Regions from separate parts of the Streptomyces sp. NBC_01618 genome, predicted to be linked through region 3. Evidence: riboswitches for the same ligand, from Rfam matches in the RefSeq annotation. Region 3 holds a riboswitch; each other region holds the start of a gene.
The links. Region 3 has a riboswitch for cyclic di-AMP ahead of OH735_RS19885 (M23 family metallopeptidase). Riboswitches for the same ligand answer to the same signal wherever they lie in the genome.

Region 1: it holds a riboswitch for cyclic di-AMP, as region 3 does, so the genes downstream of both, OH735_RS33325 (peptidoglycan DD-metalloendopeptidase family protein) here and OH735_RS19885 (M23 family metallopeptidase) in region 3, are expected to answer to the same signal.
Region 2: it holds a riboswitch for cyclic di-AMP, as region 3 does, so the genes downstream of both, OH735_RS28440 (M23 family metallopeptidase) here and OH735_RS19885 (M23 family metallopeptidase) in region 3, are expected to answer to the same signal.

What each region holds. Positions count from the first base shown of each region.
Region 1 is NZ_CP109297.1:7,168,059-7,174,081, reverse strand. Features, by position in the region: gene OH735_RS33335 (STM4011 family radical SAM protein) at 1-365, shown strand, start outside; gene OH735_RS33330 (SGNH/GDSL hydrolase family protein) at 470-1,315, opposite strand; gene OH735_RS33325 (peptidoglycan DD-metalloendopeptidase family protein) at 1,505-2,434, opposite strand; cyclic di-AMP (ydaO/yuaA leader) riboswitch at 2,440-2,594, opposite strand; partial or broken gene OH735_RS33320 (alpha-galactosidase) at 2,888-4,988, opposite strand; gene OH735_RS33315 (tyrosine-protein phosphatase) at 5,215-6,023, shown strand, end outside.
Region 2 is NZ_CP109297.1:6,133,409-6,139,431, reverse strand. Features, by position in the region: gene OH735_RS28440 (M23 family metallopeptidase) at 125-928, opposite strand; cyclic di-AMP (ydaO/yuaA leader) riboswitch at 941-1,108, opposite strand; gene OH735_RS28435 (M16 family metallopeptidase) at 1,437-2,819, opposite strand; gene OH735_RS28430 (M16 family metallopeptidase) at 2,846-4,228, opposite strand; gene OH735_RS28425 (DNA topoisomerase (ATP-hydrolyzing) subunit A) at 4,508-6,023, shown strand, end outside.
Region 3 is NZ_CP109297.1:4,250,294-4,256,316, forward strand. Features, by position in the region: gene OH735_RS19880 (PP2C family protein-serine/threonine phosphatase) at 58-1,218, shown strand; cyclic di-AMP (ydaO/yuaA leader) riboswitch at 1,499-1,651, shown strand; gene OH735_RS19885 (M23 family metallopeptidase) at 1,663-2,892, shown strand; gene OH735_RS19890 (aldo/keto reductase) at 3,153-4,097, shown strand; gene OH735_RS19895 (PrsW family intramembrane metalloprotease) at 4,159-5,718, opposite strand; gene trmB (tRNA (guanosine(46)-N7)-methyltransferase TrmB) at 5,882-6,023, opposite strand, start outside.

The DNA of each region.
Region 1 (6,023 bases), 2.9 Mb from region 3:
CCGCGGAGGGGCACACCTATACGGACGAGGAGGCGGAGCGCTGGACGGCCGTGGACCCGCTCTTCCCGTACAGCCGGCATCCGCACCGCTCGGCCGGACTGCCGTGCCGGACGGGCGAGTCGGTCATCTCGGTGGACGGTGACGGCACGGTGCGGCGCTGCCATTTCGTCCCGGCGGAGCTCGGCAACCTCTACGACGGCAGTTACCGGCGTGCGCTCGGCCCGCGCGTCTGCCCGCTGGCCGTCTGCGACTGCCACATCGGCTATGTGCATCTGGAGACGCTGCCGCTGTACGACATCTTCGCGGGCGGCGTGCTGGAGCGGATACCGGCCCGGCCGCTGTCGCCCCTCGCCGGACTGGCCTGATCCGCCGAACCGGCCTGAGACCCCGGGCCCGTCCGGCGGGCGGGAACACCACGGTCGCGGCCGCGGTCGTGAGCCGCCGGACAGACCCGGAAGCGGCGGCAGGTCTAGAGCGGCAGCAGGTCCGGCCGCTTCGCCTCGACATGGTCGCCGGAGGACTCGCCGCGCAGCCGCCGGCCGATCCACGGCACCAGGTACTCGCGCGCCCAGTGGATGTCGTCGCGCCGTACTTCGAGCGTGCCGCGCTGCGGCTGCGGGGGCCATTCCTGGTCGGGGTCGGCCGGCACGTCGAGGCCGAGGACCTGGGCGGCGCGCAACGCGACCCTGGTGTGTCCCTCGGGCGACAGATGGAGCCGGTCGTCGTCCCAGGCGCGCCTGTCCTGGACGGACCGCAGCGACCACAGGTCGAGGACCGGGCAGTCGTAGCGGTCGGCGATGGACCGCACATGGGCGGTGTACGTGGCGATCTTGCCGCGCAGATGGCGCAGCACGGGAACGCCACGGGTGTCGAAGCCGGTGGTGACCATCACGGTGCCGACCGATTCGGTCAGCTCGGCGACCGCGCGCTCGAAGCGCTCGGCCACGTCGTCGGGGTCGGTGCCGGGCCTGATGATGTCGTTGCCGCCCGCGCAGAAGCTCACCAGGTCGGGTGCGAGCTCCTTGGCGCGCGGCACCTGCTCCTCGACGATCTGGTCGAGGAGGCGTCCGCGTACGGCGAGATTGGCGTACGTGAAATTCCCGTGTGCGGAGCCGTCGGTGCTCGATTCCGCGTCGGTGTCCGGGAGCTGGTCCGCGAGAAGTACCGCGAAACGGTCCGCCCAGCCGACGAAGGTCCCGTCCGGACCGGGGTCACCCACTCCCTCGGTGAAGCTGTCGCCAATCGCTGCGTACGACCCGATGACGCCATGCCGGTTGATGACGCCACGTTGATTTTTTCTCGAATCGTCTGCCACAAACGCTTATCCTGCACCGCCGAATGTGACCTACGCGACCGTAATAAGGGGTTGACGGGTGGTGAGATAGACCACCCGGTCAGGTTTTGGTAAAGGAGGAATAAGCAGCAGGGGCGGTGCGCCGCCGCGCACCGCCCCTGCTGTGCAACTCAGGTCATTCCGTGTTGCTCAACTGCCCGTTCGTTCGGCTCAGACGTAGATGCCGTGCGAAGCCAGGAAGGCGATCGGGTCGATGTCCGAGCCGTACGCCGGGCCCGTGCGGACCTCGAAGTGCAGGTGCGGTCCGGTGGCGTTGCCGGTGGCGCCGGAGAGGCCGACCTGCTGACCGGTGCTCAGGGGCTGGCCCGCCGAGACGGAGATCGAGGACAGGTGGCCGTACTGCGAGTAGTGACCGTCGGCGTGCTTGATGACGACCTGGTTGCCGTACGCGCCACCCCAGCCGGCGGTGACGACGGTGCCGGAGGTGATGGCCTTCACGCTGGTGCCGGTGAAGACGGGGAAGTCGATCCCGGTGTGGCTGCCGCTGGACCAGTTGGAGCCGGAGGCGCGGTAGCCGGTGGTGTGGTTGCCGGGGACCGGGTGGGCGTAGCCGGAGCTGTTGCTCTGAGCGGCCGGGGCGGAGGTCTTGGACTCCGTGACCGTCGACACCTTGGCCGGGGCGGACTTCTTCGCGACCGACGAGGGAACCGAGGGGGCCTTCGACGGGAGGCCGGCGCCGGTACCGGCGCCGGTGGGCGCGGAGTCGCCCGACGCCTTGCCGCCGAGCGTCAGCTTCATGCCCGGGAAGATCAGGCCGGGGTCGTCGCCGACGACCTTGCGGTTGTCCTGGTACAGCTTCTGCCAGCCACCGTCGATCTTGTGCTCGGCGGCGATCTTGGACAGCCAGTCGCCGGAGACGACGGTGTACGTCGTGGTGGCGGCCTGCTTCTGCGCGACCGGCTTGGCCGAAGCGGCGTGCGTGGCGGCGGAGACCGACTGCGGGGCGGCGGCCGGGGCGGCGTTGGCACCGGTGGCGCCGAGCAGCGGCAGCGCGATGACGGCGCCGCCGGCGCCTGCGGCGGCGACGCCACGGGCGATGGCGCGGGTCTTCGTACGACGGTGCTTACCCGATATGGGCATGAAGTGGTTCCTCTCCGGCGCCTACGAAGTGAGCTGTCGGGTTCGGGCTGGAGCTGCCCGGCCGCGCTGAGCGCGACTTCACCCCGAGCCGGCCGGATTTCTCCGATCGGCGGCCTACCTGGTTCCCCCGCTCCTGCCACACGATGAGTGGATGCGAATTCCGGTCGGCGGCAGGATTAGGCGGTCCGTCCGGATTGACGGTGACCGTAAGCGAGTCGGGACGGCGAGAACAAGCCAATGGTTCCGTTCCGGAATCCGCGTCAGGAATTCGGTGCGGAATTCCGGTCACACTCCGTGGATTAAGGATCTTGGCATTCCGCGCCGCGCACGGAATGCCCGACCGCCCCGCCAGCACGCACCGTCACGGATATGATTCCGCTCACGAACGGGCAACCATCTGCCGCACACATAGGGCAAGTTCCGCTAAATCAACCCATTCCGGACATGTCATGCTCATCGTTCGCGTCGGAGCCTCAGCACCCGTGCATCGAGGTCCCGCCGAAGCCCGGTCTGCAGCCCCTGATGAAGCAGTGCCGAACCGTGGTGCACCGCCCCCGTGTCCAGGCAGGTGTACGCCGCCGCGGGGTCCAGTCCGCGCAGTCGCAGGGCCGGGGGCCGCTCCCCGTACCGCTGCGCCTCCAGCCACATCAGGACCACGGCCTCGTCCCCGTGGACATACTGGACCGCGCTGAGCCCACCGCGCGGGGCGCGCAGCCGGTACAGCGAGCCGTGCTGCACCACCGGCCGGATCTCCTTGTAGAGATCGACCCAGGCCCGCGCCTCGGCCAGCTCCTCCTCACTCCACTCGGTGAGGTCACCACCGACCCCGAGCACACCGGCCATCGCACTCACGAAACGGAAGCGCAGTGAGCTGACCCGGCCGTTGAGCTGGACGTTGGGGCTGTCGGTGACCCAGGCGGCCATCACCCGGGCCGGATGGATCTGGCCGAAGCCCTCCTGGATGGCGAGACGGTCGAGCGGGTCGGTGTTGTCCGAGGTCCACACCTGGTCCGCACGGGACAGAATCCCCAGATCGATCCGGCCGCCGCCGCCCGAGCAGGACTCGAAGGCGACCGAGGGGTGCGCGGCCCGGAGCCGGTCGATCAGCGCGTACAGGGCGTCGACATGCTCGATCCAGAGCTTCTGCGGATACTCCTCGCCCGGCCGGCCCGCGTCGGTGAAGGAGCGGTTGAAGTCCCATTTCACATAGTCGATAGGCGCGCTGGACAGCAGTGCGTCCAGCTGTTCCCAGAGATATTCGCGCACATCGGCACGGGCCGGATTGAGCACCAGTTGATTACGGAACTCGGTCCGCGCCCGCCCGGGGAAGTGCTGCACCCAGTCGGGGTGCGCACGGTAGAGATCACTGTCGGCATTGACCATTTCCGGCTCGACCCAGATACCGAACTGCATGCCGAGACCGTGCACTTCGTCGGCGAGCGGCCCCAGCCCGCCGGGAAAGCGGTCCGGGTTCGGCGTCCAGTCGCCGAGCCCCGCCCGGTCGCTGGTGCGCTGCCCGAACCACGCGTCGTCCACGACGAACAGCTCGACGCCCATCGTGGCGGCACGCTCGGCGAGGGCGCGCTGCTGCTCCTGCGCGATGTCGAAGCCCATCGCCTCCCAGGACTTGTAGAGCACGGGCCGCAGACTCCCCGCGTCCGGGATCACGTGGGCCAACTGCCAGGCGTGCCAGGCCCGGCTCGCGCCGCCGAACCCCGCCGCGCTCCACAGACCGGCGAAGACGGGTGTGACGTACGACTCCCCCGGCGCGAGCAGCAGCAGCCCCGAGTCGTCGTGCCCGGCGCCGCCGGTGATCTGCACGAGCCCGTCGGGCAGCCGCTGTACGGAGATCCGCCACGACCCGGACCAGCCGAGCGCGCAGCCGTACACCTCGCCGCTCTCCTCGGTCGCCGCGCCGTCCGCGTCGAGTGCGACCCACGGCAGGTACTGGTGCCCGGTGTGGCCGCGCCTGCTGGAGATGACGCTCTCGCCGTACATCAGCTCCGCCCGGGCGAGCCGCGATTCCGCCGCCCAGCGGCCGTGCAGCCGACTCAGCCGCCAGCCGTCGCGGGCGGGCAGCACCCAGGCGGCCGCGTCGGCACGCAGCAGCTCCAGCGGTGGACCGTCCGGCCCGGCGTGGGCGACGGTGGCCAAGCGCTCGATGACGTCGGAAGTGTCCCGCATCCGGTAGTGCAGGGTCAGGGCGAGCCGGTGCACGGAGTCGGTGAAGCCGATGCGGAGTTCGTCCCCGTCCACCGTGGCGTCGGCGAAGGCCCACTCGGTGCCGCGGACCTCCGGGGTCCGTACCGAGAGGGCCGGGCGGACGAACCGGGGGCCGCCCTCGACCGGGTACTCCTCACGGCCGTCGAGCGGGGACTCGAAGCCCCGGGCGGGCTCGCTCCGGCTCCGCGGCCAGCGCCTCCACCGCGGCCAGGGAGATCCGCGGGCCCCAGTGCAGGTGGACCAGCTCGTCCCGCTCGGTGAGCCGCAGTGCGTAGCTGCTGCCCGCCCCGGTGAGCAGCCAGGTCCGGCCCTTGTCGCAAGTCTCGATCACCGCGCCCCCGCAATCCAACAGTTCCGCGCATCATCGACGATTTCCAGGTGGGCGGGCAACGGTCGGGCAAGGAATTCACCGGACGGATTCGCCGCAGGGGCAAGGCGGTTCGCCGGGGTATCGACAGGGAATGACCGAGATGATTGCCTGGGGAATCAATGTCGTATCGTCGCGGGAGTGGCCCAGTCGGCGACTCGCGTCGACGCCAGACACTCCAGGAGAAACTGTGACGCAGCAGTTGCCGCAGACCCCGTCGACGGAACCCGAGCTGGCGGGCGTCCGCAACTTCCGTGATGTGGGCGGCCTGCCCACCGTCGACGGCCGGCGGATGCGGTACGGACGGCTCTTTCGCAGTGGTCACCTCGCGCACGCCACCGCCGAGGACTCCGCCTTTCTCAGCGGTCTCGGTCTGCACACGGTTTTCGACTTCCGCAATGAGGCCGACCACCGGCTCGACGGCCGGGACATCGAGCTGCCCGGCGTGCGGAATGTCAGCATCCCGCTCTCCGACCCCGCCGACGGCGCCGAGTTCTGGCGACTGGTCCGCGACGGCGACCTCGTCCAGCTGCGCTCGATCCTGGCCGACGGCCAGGGAACGGACCGGATGACCGCCTCGTACCGCTCGATCATCCTGGACCGTACCGCCGAGCACAGCCGGGTGCTGCACGCCCTGGCCGAGGACAGCGTTCCGGCGTTGATGCACTGCGCCGCGGGCAAGGACCGGGCCGGTCTGTCGATCGCGGTGTCACTGCTCGCGGTCGGCGTCGAGCGCGACGCCATCGAGGCCGACTACCTGAAGTCCAACGATGCCCACCGCCGCTACAAGGTGCGCCGCAGCGACACCTCGGCGGACGGCATGTCGGCCGAGGTGATGGAGCTGCTCAATCCGCTCTTCGGCGCCCATGCCGACTATCTGGCGGCCGCCTTCGCCACCATCAACGAGACCTGGGGCGACACGGACCGCTATTTCTCCGAGGGGCTGAAGCTCGCTCCCGAGACCCGTGAGCGGCTGCGGGACCGGCTCCTCGACGAGGC
Region 2 (6,023 bases), 1.9 Mb from region 3:
CGGACATCGAGGGCAGGCACGGAGGCCGGGCGCGGAGGCCGGACATCGAGGGCGGGCACGGCGAAGGCCCCGGTGTGTGCCGGGGCCTTCGAAGAGGTGCTGCGGGCGGGACGGGTGGCGTCGGTCAGACGTTGACGCCGTGGGCGCGCAGGTATGCGACGGGGTCCATGTCGGAGCCGTACGACGGCGTCGTCCGGGCCTCGAAGTGGAGGTGCGGGCCCGTGGAGTTGCCGGTCGAGCCGGAGAGGCCGATCTGCTGGCCCGCGCCGATGCTCTGGCCGACGGAGACGCCGATCGAGGAGAGGTGGCCGTACTGCGTGTACGTGCCGTCCGTCATCCGGAGCACGATGTTGTTGCCGTACGCGCCGCCCCAGCCGGCCTCGACGACCGTACCGGCGCCGACGGCGACGACGGAGCTGCCGGACGCGGCGTGGAAGTCGATGCCCGAGTGGCTGCCGGACGACCAGAGCGAGCCGCTGGACTTGTAGCCGGTGGTGACGTACGAACCGGCGACCGGGAGCTGGAAGGCGCCCAGGCGGGTGCGCTCCGCGGACCGGGCGGCACGCGCCTTCTCCGCGCGCACCTCGGCCGCGCGCTTCGCTTCGGCCTCCGCCTTCTTCTTGGCTTCGGCCCGCTTCTTCGCCTCGGCCTTCCGCTGGGCCTCCACCTTCGCCGCGGCCTCGGCCTGGTGCTGCTGTGCAGCGGCCTGGGCCTCTATCTGGTCGGCGAGGGCGCTGTCGATGGCGATGACCTGGTTCAGGCCGGTCTCGTTGACGGAGGCGACCCCGGCGTCCGCTGCGAGGGCCGGAGAGGCCACGCCGCCGATGACGCCAGTGGTGGCCAGGGCCGCGACGCCGGCGATCTTCGCGCTCCTGCGCGTCAGTCGGCTCGGGGCACGATGCTTCCCGGTGGCACGGGTGAACGCCATGAAGTGGCTGGTCCTTTCCTTCCTTCTCGCCTACCGGGTTAGCTGACGGGTTCGGAGCAGGAAGGTCTCCTACGGACGCCCCGGCCTCGGTGAGGCTCAGGCATCCGATTCACCCCAGGGACTTCGTGGGTCCCCGGCTCCCCAGGCTCGCGCCTGACGGGGACTCGGCGATGACTGTCCGGTACGTCGCGGATGCGGCATACGAGTGACGGACAGCCCAGCCGACGCTAAGCGGGGTCACTTTCATTCACCAAACGGACAGGTCGTTTTGTAGCGCATCCCACAGGGCAGACTGGCAACCTCTCCACCAGAACGGACAAAAAGGAAGACCCCGGCGAGATGTCGCTCACAGGGGTCTTCCTCTTGTCCCGGTATGTGGACATACGGCGGGTCGGTGGATCGGCGTACCGGTGGGCTGCCACAGGTGAACCGTCACCAGCGAACTGTCGCGGGCAACGGGCCGGCCGGCCCATCAGGCAGCCTCCCGCGTCCGCGACAGGTACGCCCGTCAGCCGGCGACCACCGACACCTCTCCGATGTCCAGGGCCCGGACCGGCTCCTCGATCTGCGCCGCGTCACCGACGAGGATCGTGACCAGCCGGTCGCCCGGGAAGGCGTTGACCACCGCCGCGGTCGCCTCGACCGTACCGGTCTCCGCGAGCCGGGCGTACAGGTGTGCCTGGTAGTCGTCCGGAAGGTGCTGCTCGACCTGGTCGGCGAGGGTGCCGGCGACGGAGGCCGCCGTCTCGAACTTCAGCGGTGCGACACCGACGAGGTTCTGCACGGCCGTCTCGCGCTCCTCGTCGGTCAGCCCCTCGGCCGCCAGGGTCCGCAGGACCGTCCACAGGTCCTGCAGCGCCGGTCCGGTGGACTCCGTGTCGACGGATCCGCTGATGGCGAGCATCGCGGCACCGGTCGCCCCCGAGGCGGAATCCGGGGCCGACGAGCGCAGCACCTGGGCGAAGGCCCGCACGCCGTACGTGTAGCCCTTCTCCTCGCGCAGCACCCGGTCCAGCCGGGACGTGAGCGTGCCGCCCAGGCAGTACGTGCCGAGCACCTGGGCCGGCCATACGCTGTCGTGCCGGTCGGGGCCGATCCGGCCGATCAGCAACTGCGTCTGCACCGCGCCCGGACGGTCGACGATCACCACCCGGCCGCTGTCGTCGGCGGTGATCGGCGGGGCGGGACGGGGCTCGGCGGTGTCGCCCGACCAGTCGCCGAGGGTGTCGGCGAGCAGGGCGTCCAGGTCGATGCCGGTGAGGTCACCGACGACCACGACGGTCGCCGTGGACGGCCTGACATGGGCGTCGAAGAAGGCGCGCACGGCCGACGAGTCGATCCGCTCCACCGTCTCCTCGGTGCCCTGGCGCGGGCGCGACATACGCGCCGTGGCCGGGAAGAGCTCCTTGGAGAGCTGCTTGGCGGCGCGCCGGGCCGGGTTGGCCTGCTCGTGCGGGATCTCGTCGAGCCGGTTGCGTACCAGCCGCTCGACCTCGCTGTCGGCGAAGGCCGGCGCCCGCAGCGCCTCGGCGACCAGCGCGAGCGCCTTGGCCAGCCGGGAGGCCGGGACCTCCAGGGAGACCCGGATGCCGGGGTGGTCGGCGTGCGCGTCGAGGGTGGCGCCGCAGCGCTCCAGCTCGGCGGCGAACTCCTCGGCCGTGTGCTTGTCGGTGCCCTCGGACAGCGCCCGCGCCATGATCGTGGCCACGCCGTCGAGGCCCTCGGGCTCGGCGTCCAGCGGGGCGTCGAGGACGATCTCGACCGCCACGACCTGCTGGCCGGGGCGGTGGCAGCGCAGCACCGTGAGGCCGTTGGGCAGGGCGCCGCGCTCCGGTGCGGGGAAGGCCCACGGGCGGGCGACGCCGGGGGCCGGCTGCGGGTGGAACTGCATCGAAACTCCAGTCGCGGCAGCGTCGGTCACTTGTCCGCTCCTTCGTGCGCGTCGGTGTCGTCGGCTTCGGTCTCATCGGTGTCCGGTGATTCCGCGGGCTCGGCCGATTCGACCGGTTCGTAGACCAGCACCGCCCGGTTGTCGGGGCGCAGCTGGGCCTTGGCGACCGCCTGGACCTCTTCAGCGGTGACATCGAGCACCCGCTGTACGGCGGTCAGGGCGAGCTGCGGGTCGTCGAACAGCACGGCGAACCGGCAGAGTTCGTCGGCGCGGCCGGCCACCGTACCGAGCCGGTCGAGCCACTCGCGCTCCAACTGGGCCTGCGCGCGCTCCATTTCCTCGGGCGTGGGGCCCTCGGCGGCGAACCGGGCGAGCTCCTCGTCGACCGCGGCCTCGATCTGCGGCACCTCGACGCCGCCGGACGTCTTGACGTCCAGCCAGCCGAGGGAGGGCGCACCGGCCAGCCGCAGCAGCCCGAACCCGGCCGCCACGGCCGTACGGTCGCGCCGGACCAGGCGGTTGTGCAGCCGTGACGACTCGCCGCCGCCGAGCACGGTGAGCGCGAGATCCGCCGCGTCGCACTCGCGGGTGCCGTCGTGCGGCAGCCGGTAGGCGGCCATCAGCGCCCGCGCCGGGACCTCCTCCTGCACCTCTTCACGTAGCTGCTCGCCGATGGTCTCGGGGAGCGTGCCGTCCCGGGGCGGCTGCTTGCCGTCGTGGGACGGGATGGAGCCGAAGTACTTCCCGATCCAGGCGAGCGTCTGCTCGGGGTCGATGTCACCGACGACCGAGAGCACCGCGTTGTTGGGCGCGTAATACGTACGGAAGAAGGTGCGCGCGTCTTCCAGGGTCGCGGCGTCCAGGTCCGCCATCGAGCCGATCGGCGTGTGGTGGTACGGGTGGCCCTCGGGGTAGGCCAGGGCCGTCAGCTTCTCGAACGCCGTGCCGTAGGGGACGTTGTCGTAGCGCTGGCGGCGCTCGTTCTTGACGACGTCGCGCTGGTTCTCCATGGACTCCTCGTCGAGCGCGGCGAGCAGCGAGCCCATCCGGTCCGCCTCGAGCCAGAGGGCCAGCTCCAACTGGTGCGTGGGCATCGTCTCGAAGTAGTTGGTGCGCTCGAAGCTGGTGGTCCCGTTGAGCGAACCGCCGGCCCCCTGCACCAGCTCGAAGTGTCCGTTCCCCTTCACCTGGCCGGAGCCCTGGAACATCAGGTGCTCGAAGAGGTGAGCCAGACCGGTGCGTCCCTTGACCTCGTGGCGCGAACCGACGTCGTACCAGAGGCAGACCGCGGCGACCGGGGTCAGATGGTCCTCGGAGAGCACCACGCGCAGGCCGTTGGCCAGACGGTGCTCGGTCGCTGTCAAGCCGCCGGAGCCGGCCTGGGCTGTGGCCGTGTGACCCATGGGCATGTACGTCCCTTCGATCGCGATAATGGAATTCCTGCGAGACCTGCCACTGTAAGCAAGCGCGCAGACACCTGGCGAAGTTCCCATACCGCGGAAGTTCGCGTGAAAGAGGGGCGCATCCCCCGCGGGACGGGGCGTGAAACCCCTCGGCAGGGGCCGGGAACACCTCTTGGGACGGGTCGAGGTCGGCGATGTCAGTGCGGCGGTCCACAATGGTCGGCGTCAGAACCTGAGGTTGCCCGGACAGAATCCGTCAGAATCCGTGAAGGAGTCGCAGCAGCGATGGCCCGCCGCAGCACGAAGACCCCGCCGCCGTCGGACGATTTCGAGGAGAAGATCCTCGACATCGACGTCGTCGACGAAATGCAGGGCTCCTACCTCGAGTACGCGTACTCGGTGATCTACTCACGGGCCCTGCCGGACGCCCGCGACGGCATGAAGCCGGTGCACCGCCGCATCGTGTACCAGATGAACGAGATGGGCCTGCGCCCGGAGCGCGGCTATGTGAAGTGTGCCCGCGTGGTCGGCGAGGTCATGGGCAAGCTTCACCCGCACGGTGACACGTCGATCTACGACGCGCTCGTGCGGATGGCACAGCCGTTCTCCATGCGGCTCCCCCTCGTCGACGGACACGGCAACTTCGGCTCACTCGGCAACGACGACCCGCCGGCCGCCATGCGGTACACCGAGTGCCGGATGGCCGACGCCACGTCCCTGATGACGGAGTCGATCGACGAGGACACCGTCGCTTTCCAGTCGAATTACGACGGCCAGGAGCAGGAGCCGGTCGTTCTCCCCGCCGCCTATCCGAACCTCCTGGTCAATGGCACGACCGGGATCGCGGTCGGCATGGCGACCAACATGCCGCCGCACAACCTGGGCGAGGTCATCGCCGCCGCCCGCCATCTCATCAAGCATCCGGGCGCGGACCTGGAGACCCTGATGCGGTTCGTCCCGGGTCCCGACCTGCCGACCGGTGGCCGGATCGTGGGCCTCGGCGGCATCAAGGACGCCTACGCGGCCGGCCGCGGAACGTTCAAGATCCGAGCCACCGTCGCCGTGGAGAACGTCACGGCACGCCGCAAGGGTCTGGTCGTCACCGAACTGCCCTTCAGCGTCGGCCCGGAGAAGGTGATCGCCAAGATCAAGGACCTGGTCTCGGCGAAGAAGCTCCAGGGCATCGCGGACGTCAAGGACCTCACGGACCGCTCGCACGGACTGCGCCTGGTCATCGAGGTGAAGAACGGCTTCGTTCCGGAGGCCGTGCTGGAGCAGCTCTACAAGCTGACGCCGATGGAGGAGTCCTTCGGCATCAACAATGTGGCGCTGGTCGACGGTCAGCCGCTCACGTTGGGCCTCAAGGAGCTGCTGGAGGTCTATCTCGACCACCGCTTCGAGGTCGTGCGCCGGCGCAGCGAGTTCCGCCGGACCAAGCGCCGCGACCGGCTGCACCTGGTCGAGGGACTCCTCGTCGCGCTGATCGACATCGACGAGGTCATCCGGCTCATCCGGTCCAGCGACAACTCTGCGCAGGCGAAGGAGCGGCTCATCGAGCACTTCTCGCTGAGCGAGACCCAGACGCAGTACATCCTGGAGACCCCGCTGCGCCGGCTGACCCGGTTCGACCGGATCGAGCTGGAGAGCGAGCGGGACCGGCTCAACGCCGAGATCGACGAGCTGACCGCCATCCTCGAATCGGACACCGAGCTGCGCAAGCTCGTCTCCTCCGAACTGGCCGCGGTCGCCAAGAAGTTCGGTACCGACCGGCGTACGGTACTGCTGGAGTCGGCCGGTTCGC
Region 3 (6,023 bases):
TGGGGGTGGGGCGCGGTACCGTCCGCAGCCGCGCGCGTACCGGGCAGGAGACCACAGGTGTGGAAGCGGCTGAAGGGGCGCGGCAGACGTGCCGAGGGCGGCACCCGCGCCCGGCGGTTCGTCCGCGCGCTGCCCGCCCTGATGATCCTCGGCGGGCTGGCGTTCGACATCCTCACCCCGCCCACCTTCACCGCCATTCCGCTGTTCGTGGCGGCGCCGCTGATCGCCGCGCCGTTCTTCTCGCTGTCCAGGACCATCTGCACCGGCCTCGCCTCGATGCTGGCCGTGGTCGTGCTGCGGCTGTACAGCAACACGCTGCCGGACGTCGTGCCGCTGATCGAGCTGCTCACCCTGGCCACCGTCTCGGTACTCGCGGTCGTGATCAACGGGGTCGTGCGGCGCAGCAATGAGCAGCTGGCGTCCGCGCGGGTCATCGCGGAGACCGCCATGCGGGCGGTGCTGCCGAAGCCGTCCGACCGGATCGGCGGGCTGCATGTGGCGGCGCGGTACGAGGCGGCGCAGGCGGACGAGTTCGTCGGCGGTGACCTGTTCGCCGTGACGGACTCCCCGTACGGGGTGCGGTTGGTGGTCGGGGACGTACGGGGGAAGGGGCTCGACGCCGTGGAGTCGGTGGCGGTGATCATCGGGGCGTTCCGGGAGGCGGCCGAGCAGGAGCGTTCGCTGGAGGGTGTGGCGCAGCGGCTGGAGCGGGCGCTGGCGCGGGAGGGGACGCGGCGGGGCGGGCTCGACGCGGTGGAGGGCTTCATCACCGCCGTGCTGGCCGAGATCCCGGCCGGGCTGTCGCGTGTGCGGGTCGTCAACCGCGGCCACCCCGAACCAATCCTGCTGCACCCGGACGGGGCGCTGGATGTGTTGGGGCCGACGGTGCCCGCGCTGCCGCTCGGGATGGACCTGGGAGCGTGGCCCGACAGGTCGGACGAGTGGGACCTGCCGGCGGGGACGACCCTGCTCCTGTACACGGACGGCCTCTCCGAGGCGCGGAACACCGACGGGGTCTTCTACGACCCGGCGGTCCGGCTGCGCGGTCGGATCTTCCCGGGGCCCGAGGAGCTGCTGTCCGCGTTGACCGATGACGTACGACTGCACACGGGGGGTGAGACGACCGACGACATGGCGTTGCTCGCGGTCGTACGTCCCGCGGAGGGGCAGCCGGACCGGCGCAGGACCGTGAAGATCGTCGGTCTGGAAGGGGTGTGACGAGTGGGGCGGGGGCTTTCGTGCGTGCCGGGCGGGCCTTGGGCGCGGGATGCCACCGTACGTAACCGAAGCGCGCCACTCCGCATAACATTTGACGCAACGTCAGAAATCGGGTGGTGACTGAGGGGTGATCAACTCATCCCATTTCACCCGGTTGTGCACCGTAAAGTCCAGGCCAAAGGCGTGAACGATCAGTGGGAACAGCTTGGAATCAGGCCCCGGTGTCTATTAACGTTCGATAACGCAGCGCGGTCGTCCCAGCCGTCGTCAGTGGCGGCACCGTGCGCGAGCGCCGAATTCCGCAAGGGAACCGGGGAACCACCTACATGGGGTGAATCGGACACCTGCGTCTCGTGAGAGGCGGAGGGGCCCGTAGGAGACCTTCCTGCTCCGAACCCGTCAGCTAACCCGGTAGGCGAGAAGGAAGGAAAGGAGTGCGCCCCCGTGGCGTCCAACAAGCCTGCCCCCGAGGCTCCCTCTCGGTTCAACCCCGACTTCGGCACCGACTTCGGCACCGACTTCGGATCCGGTTCCCACTCCGGCTTCGCTTCCGACTCCGGCTTCGGCCCCGACTACGGGACCGCCTCCGACTACGGGACCGGTGGGACGGGAGCGGCGTACGGCACCGAGCCGGGCGGCGACTTCGCCGGTGACTTCGGTGGCGAAGTCCGCGCCGACGGCAACGGTGAGCCCGAACGCGGCTGGGACGAGTGGAACCCCACCGAGGAGTCCGTCCGCCCCGTACGCGGCAGGCACCGCGTCGCCAAGCAGCGCAACGGACTTGCCCGTAGCTCCACGGTGCTCGGGGTCGGCGTCATCGCGGCGGTCGGTGCGGGCGGCATGGCCACCGCGCAGAGCAAGCCGCCGGTCTCCATCTCCCTTCCCGATTCCATCGCGGACAACCTTCCCGACGCCAAGTCCCTTCCGGGCGTGGGTGCTCTGTTCTCCGGGGAGTCCGAAGCCGACAAGGCCGCTGTCGCCGCCGATGCCGCACCGCTCACCACCGCCGGCCTCACCACCACCGAGGCCGAGCAGGGCACGTCGGACGCGGGCGAGGCGCTCCGTGCGCGCATCCTCCAGCAGGCGGAGCAGCAGCAGGACGCCGCCGACGCCGAGGCCAAGGCCGCCCAGGAGAAGGAGGCCGCGGAGAAGGCAGCCGCCGAGGCCAAGAAGCAGCAGGACGCGGCCGAGGCCAAGGCCGCCGCCGAAAAGAAGAAGGCGGAGGAAGAGGCCAAGAAGAAGGCCGAGGCCCTGCGGCTCGCCAAGCTCGCCGCCAGCTACGCCATCCCGACCTCCTCGTACACGATCACCTCGACCTTCGGCCAGGCCGGCTCGATGTGGTCCTCCGGCTACCACACCGGCCTCGACTTCGCGGCGCCGACGGGTACGCCGATCAAGGCCATACACGGCGGCACCATCAAGTCGGCCGGCTGGTCCGGTTCGTACGGCTACCGCACGGTGCTGGAGCTCGACGACGGTACGGAGCTGTGGTTCTGCCACCAGTCCTCGATCGGCGTGAGCGTCGGCCAGAAGGTCACCACCGGTGAGACCATCGGCCGGGTCGGCGCGACCGGCAACGTGACGGGCCCGCACCTCCACCTGGAGGTCCACACCCCCTCCGGTACGGGCATCGACCCGATGGCCTGGCTGCGCGACAAGGGCATCAACCCCTGATCCACAGGCCGCCCTTCCGGTCCTTCCGGTCCTTCCGGTCCCTGCGGGCCTTCCGGGCCTTCTCGTCCTTCCGGCCCGCGTGTTCCGAGCGATCCGAGCGGTCCGGTGATCCGCGCGGTCCGAGTCGGTTCGCCAGCCGCTGAACTCCGGCAGTCCTGACGCTCACCCCCCCCGACGTCAGGGCTGCCGGTCCGTCGCTGCGGGTCCGTCGCTGCCGGTCCGTCGGAATAGCGGGCGTGCTGGAATCCGTTGATCCATTTATGACTCCTCTTCGTAAGCTGGGCTCTTCCGACCTCCAGGTCTTCCCGCTCGCCCTCGGCGGCAACGTCTTCGGCTGGACGGCCGACGAGGCGCAGTCATTCGCCGTACTGGACGCCTACGCTGCGGCGGGCGGCAATTTCATCGACACCGCCGACTCCTACTCCGCCTGGGTCCCGGGCAACGAGGGCGGTGAGTCGGAGACCGTCATCGGAAAGTGGCTCGCGGCCCGCTCCAACCGCTCCGACATCGTCGTCGCCACCAAGGTCGGCGCACACCCCTCGTACAAGGGTCTCTCCGGCACGACCATCAAGGCCGCGGCCGAGGAGTCGCTGCGCCGGCTCGGCACCGACCACATCGATCTGTACTACACGCACTTCGATGACGAGACCGTCCCGGTCGAGGAGATCATCACCGCCCTCGACGGACTCGTGAAGGAGGGCAAGGTCCGGGAGATCGCCGCCTCCAACATCGGCCCCGAGCGGCTCCAGGCGTCCCTGGACTTCTCGGAGCGCGAGGGGCTGGCCCGGTACGTCGCCCTTCAGCCGCACTACAACCTGGTCTCGCGGGACACGTACGAGGGCGAGCTCCAGGACACGGCCGCCCGGGCCGGGCTCGCCGCCGTCCCGTACTTCGCCCTGGCCTCCGGCTTCCTCACGGGCAAGTACCGTCCGGGGGCTTCGGTGGAGAGCGCCCGTGCCGAGAGCGCCGGTGAGTACCTGGCGTCGGAGCGGGGACAGAAGGTCCTGGCCGCACTCGACAAGGTCGCCAAGGAGCACGACGCCGAGGTCGCGACCGTCGCCCTGGCCTGGCTCGCGTCCCGGCCGACGGTCGTCGCGCCGATCGCCTCGGCCCGTACGGTCGAGCAGCTGCCCGCGCTGGTGGCCGTCGCCGACCTCCGGCTGACCGAGCAGGATCTGGCGGAGCTCACCGAAGCATCCGCCTGACGGACGCGGTGCGCCGGCCCCTCCGGTGCTGAACCGGTCCGTCCGGCCCGTGCCGTACCGGCTACCGCGGCGGCAGCCGGTACGGATTGTGGCCTCTGTCGTATGGCTGGTACAGCGGTGGAATCCCCGGGGCCGGGGGTATGTACGGGGGACGCAGGCGGCCCGTCGCCTGCGCGGCGTACGCCAGGGCGGGGGCGGCCACGTCCCTGCGTTGCCAGAGGTGGTGCAGCAGCTCCAGCTCGCGTTCGGCGAAGTCCGGGCCCGCTGCCCCGCGGCGGGCCTGCCGGCGAAGCGAGGCCAGTGAGGTCGCGAACGACTCGTACTCGGCGACGGTACGGGCGGCAGCCCTGCCGTGGGCCTTGGCCTGAGCTGTGCCATGGGCCCTGACCTGCGCCGCCGACCCGTATCCGGGGCCGTACGCCGGCCCGTACCGCGGGCCCGGGCCGTACGGCGGCCAGTGCCCCGGGCCGTACGGCGGTGGCCAGGAGGACGGTCCGTACGGGCTGCTCCAGCTTCCCCCAGCCGCGGCGGCGTGTCGTTGGCGTGCCGCGTCGCGTGCTACGCCGCGGGCCCGCATCGAGGAGAGGGCGAGCGGTTCGGTGGGGGTCAGCCAGCCGGCCGCCGCATAGGCGGGCAGCTCGGCGGAGAGCGTACGCAGCTCCCGCTGGCGCGACCAGATCGCCAGCCAGGTGACCAGGCCGAAGACCGGGACCATGAACACCCCGTACACGGCGTAGAAGCCGTACGGGCCGAAGGACGCCGATCCGTTCCACAGGGCGTGCATGCCCATGGCGAGGACGAGACCGAGCAGCGGCAGCGCGACGCGACGGAACCGGCGGCGCCGCGCACTGACCGCGGCGAGCCCGAAGCCTATGCCGGTCAGCACCGTGAAGAGCGGGTGCGCGAACGGCGACATCACCGCCCGTACGAAGAACGTCGCGGCGGTCACCGAGACGACGCTCGAAGTACCGATCTGCTGGTCCTCACCGAAGGCGTTGCCCAGGTACAGGATGTTCTCGGTGAACGCGAAGCCGCTCGCGGTGAAGCCGGCGACGACGATGCCGTCGACGATCCCGTTGAACTCCCGTTTCCGGAACAGGAAGATGAGCAGGACGGCCGCGGCCTTGGCGCTCTCCTCGATGACCGGGGCTATGACCGTGGCGCCGAGGGTGTCGGCGTTCGACGGGTCGGCGGTGGCCGTGGCTATCCAGCGGGTCGCGAACGAATTCGCCAGGATCGCGACCAGGGCGGCCGCGAACGCGCCCCAGGCGAAGGCGAACAGCAGATTCCGCCACGGCGCCGGTTCGACCCGGTCCAGCCAGCGGAACGCCGCCATGAGGAGCGGGACGGGCAGCACGGCGAGCCCCAGCCCGACGAGAAATCCCTCGGTGCCCGTCTGATCGCGGACCAGGGCCAGGATCGCCAGTCCGCACAGCGCGAGCACCGTGCACACGGTCGTGATGCGGAACGTCCTGCTGCGCCACACCATGCCGACGCGGCGCGGCCGGTAACGCCAGTGCCTGCGCTCCGGCACGGCAGCCAGGATCTCGCCGACCCGCTGCTCCTCCAGAAGCGGGACGGCCGGCTGTGACTGCCGCTGCTGGACAGACCCTTCGGACACCACCCAATGACCCTAACGACCAGCACTGACACTGGCCATGGGGCACCGGTTCCGGAAGGTTCCGTCTCCGGTTCCGTTTCCGGCTCCGTACGTGCGTCTCAGCAGCGGGTCTCAGCAGTGGGTCTCAGCAGTGGGTCTCAGCAGTGGGTCTCAGCGGCGGGTCTCAGCGGCGGGCGAAGAGCAGGTCGTGCACGACGTGGCCCTTGTCGAGGCCCTGTCCCTCGAACCGGGTCAGCGGCCGGAACGCCGGCCGCGGCGCATAGCCGTCGTCCGCCTGGGTGTTCTCGAACAGCGGGTGCGCGGTC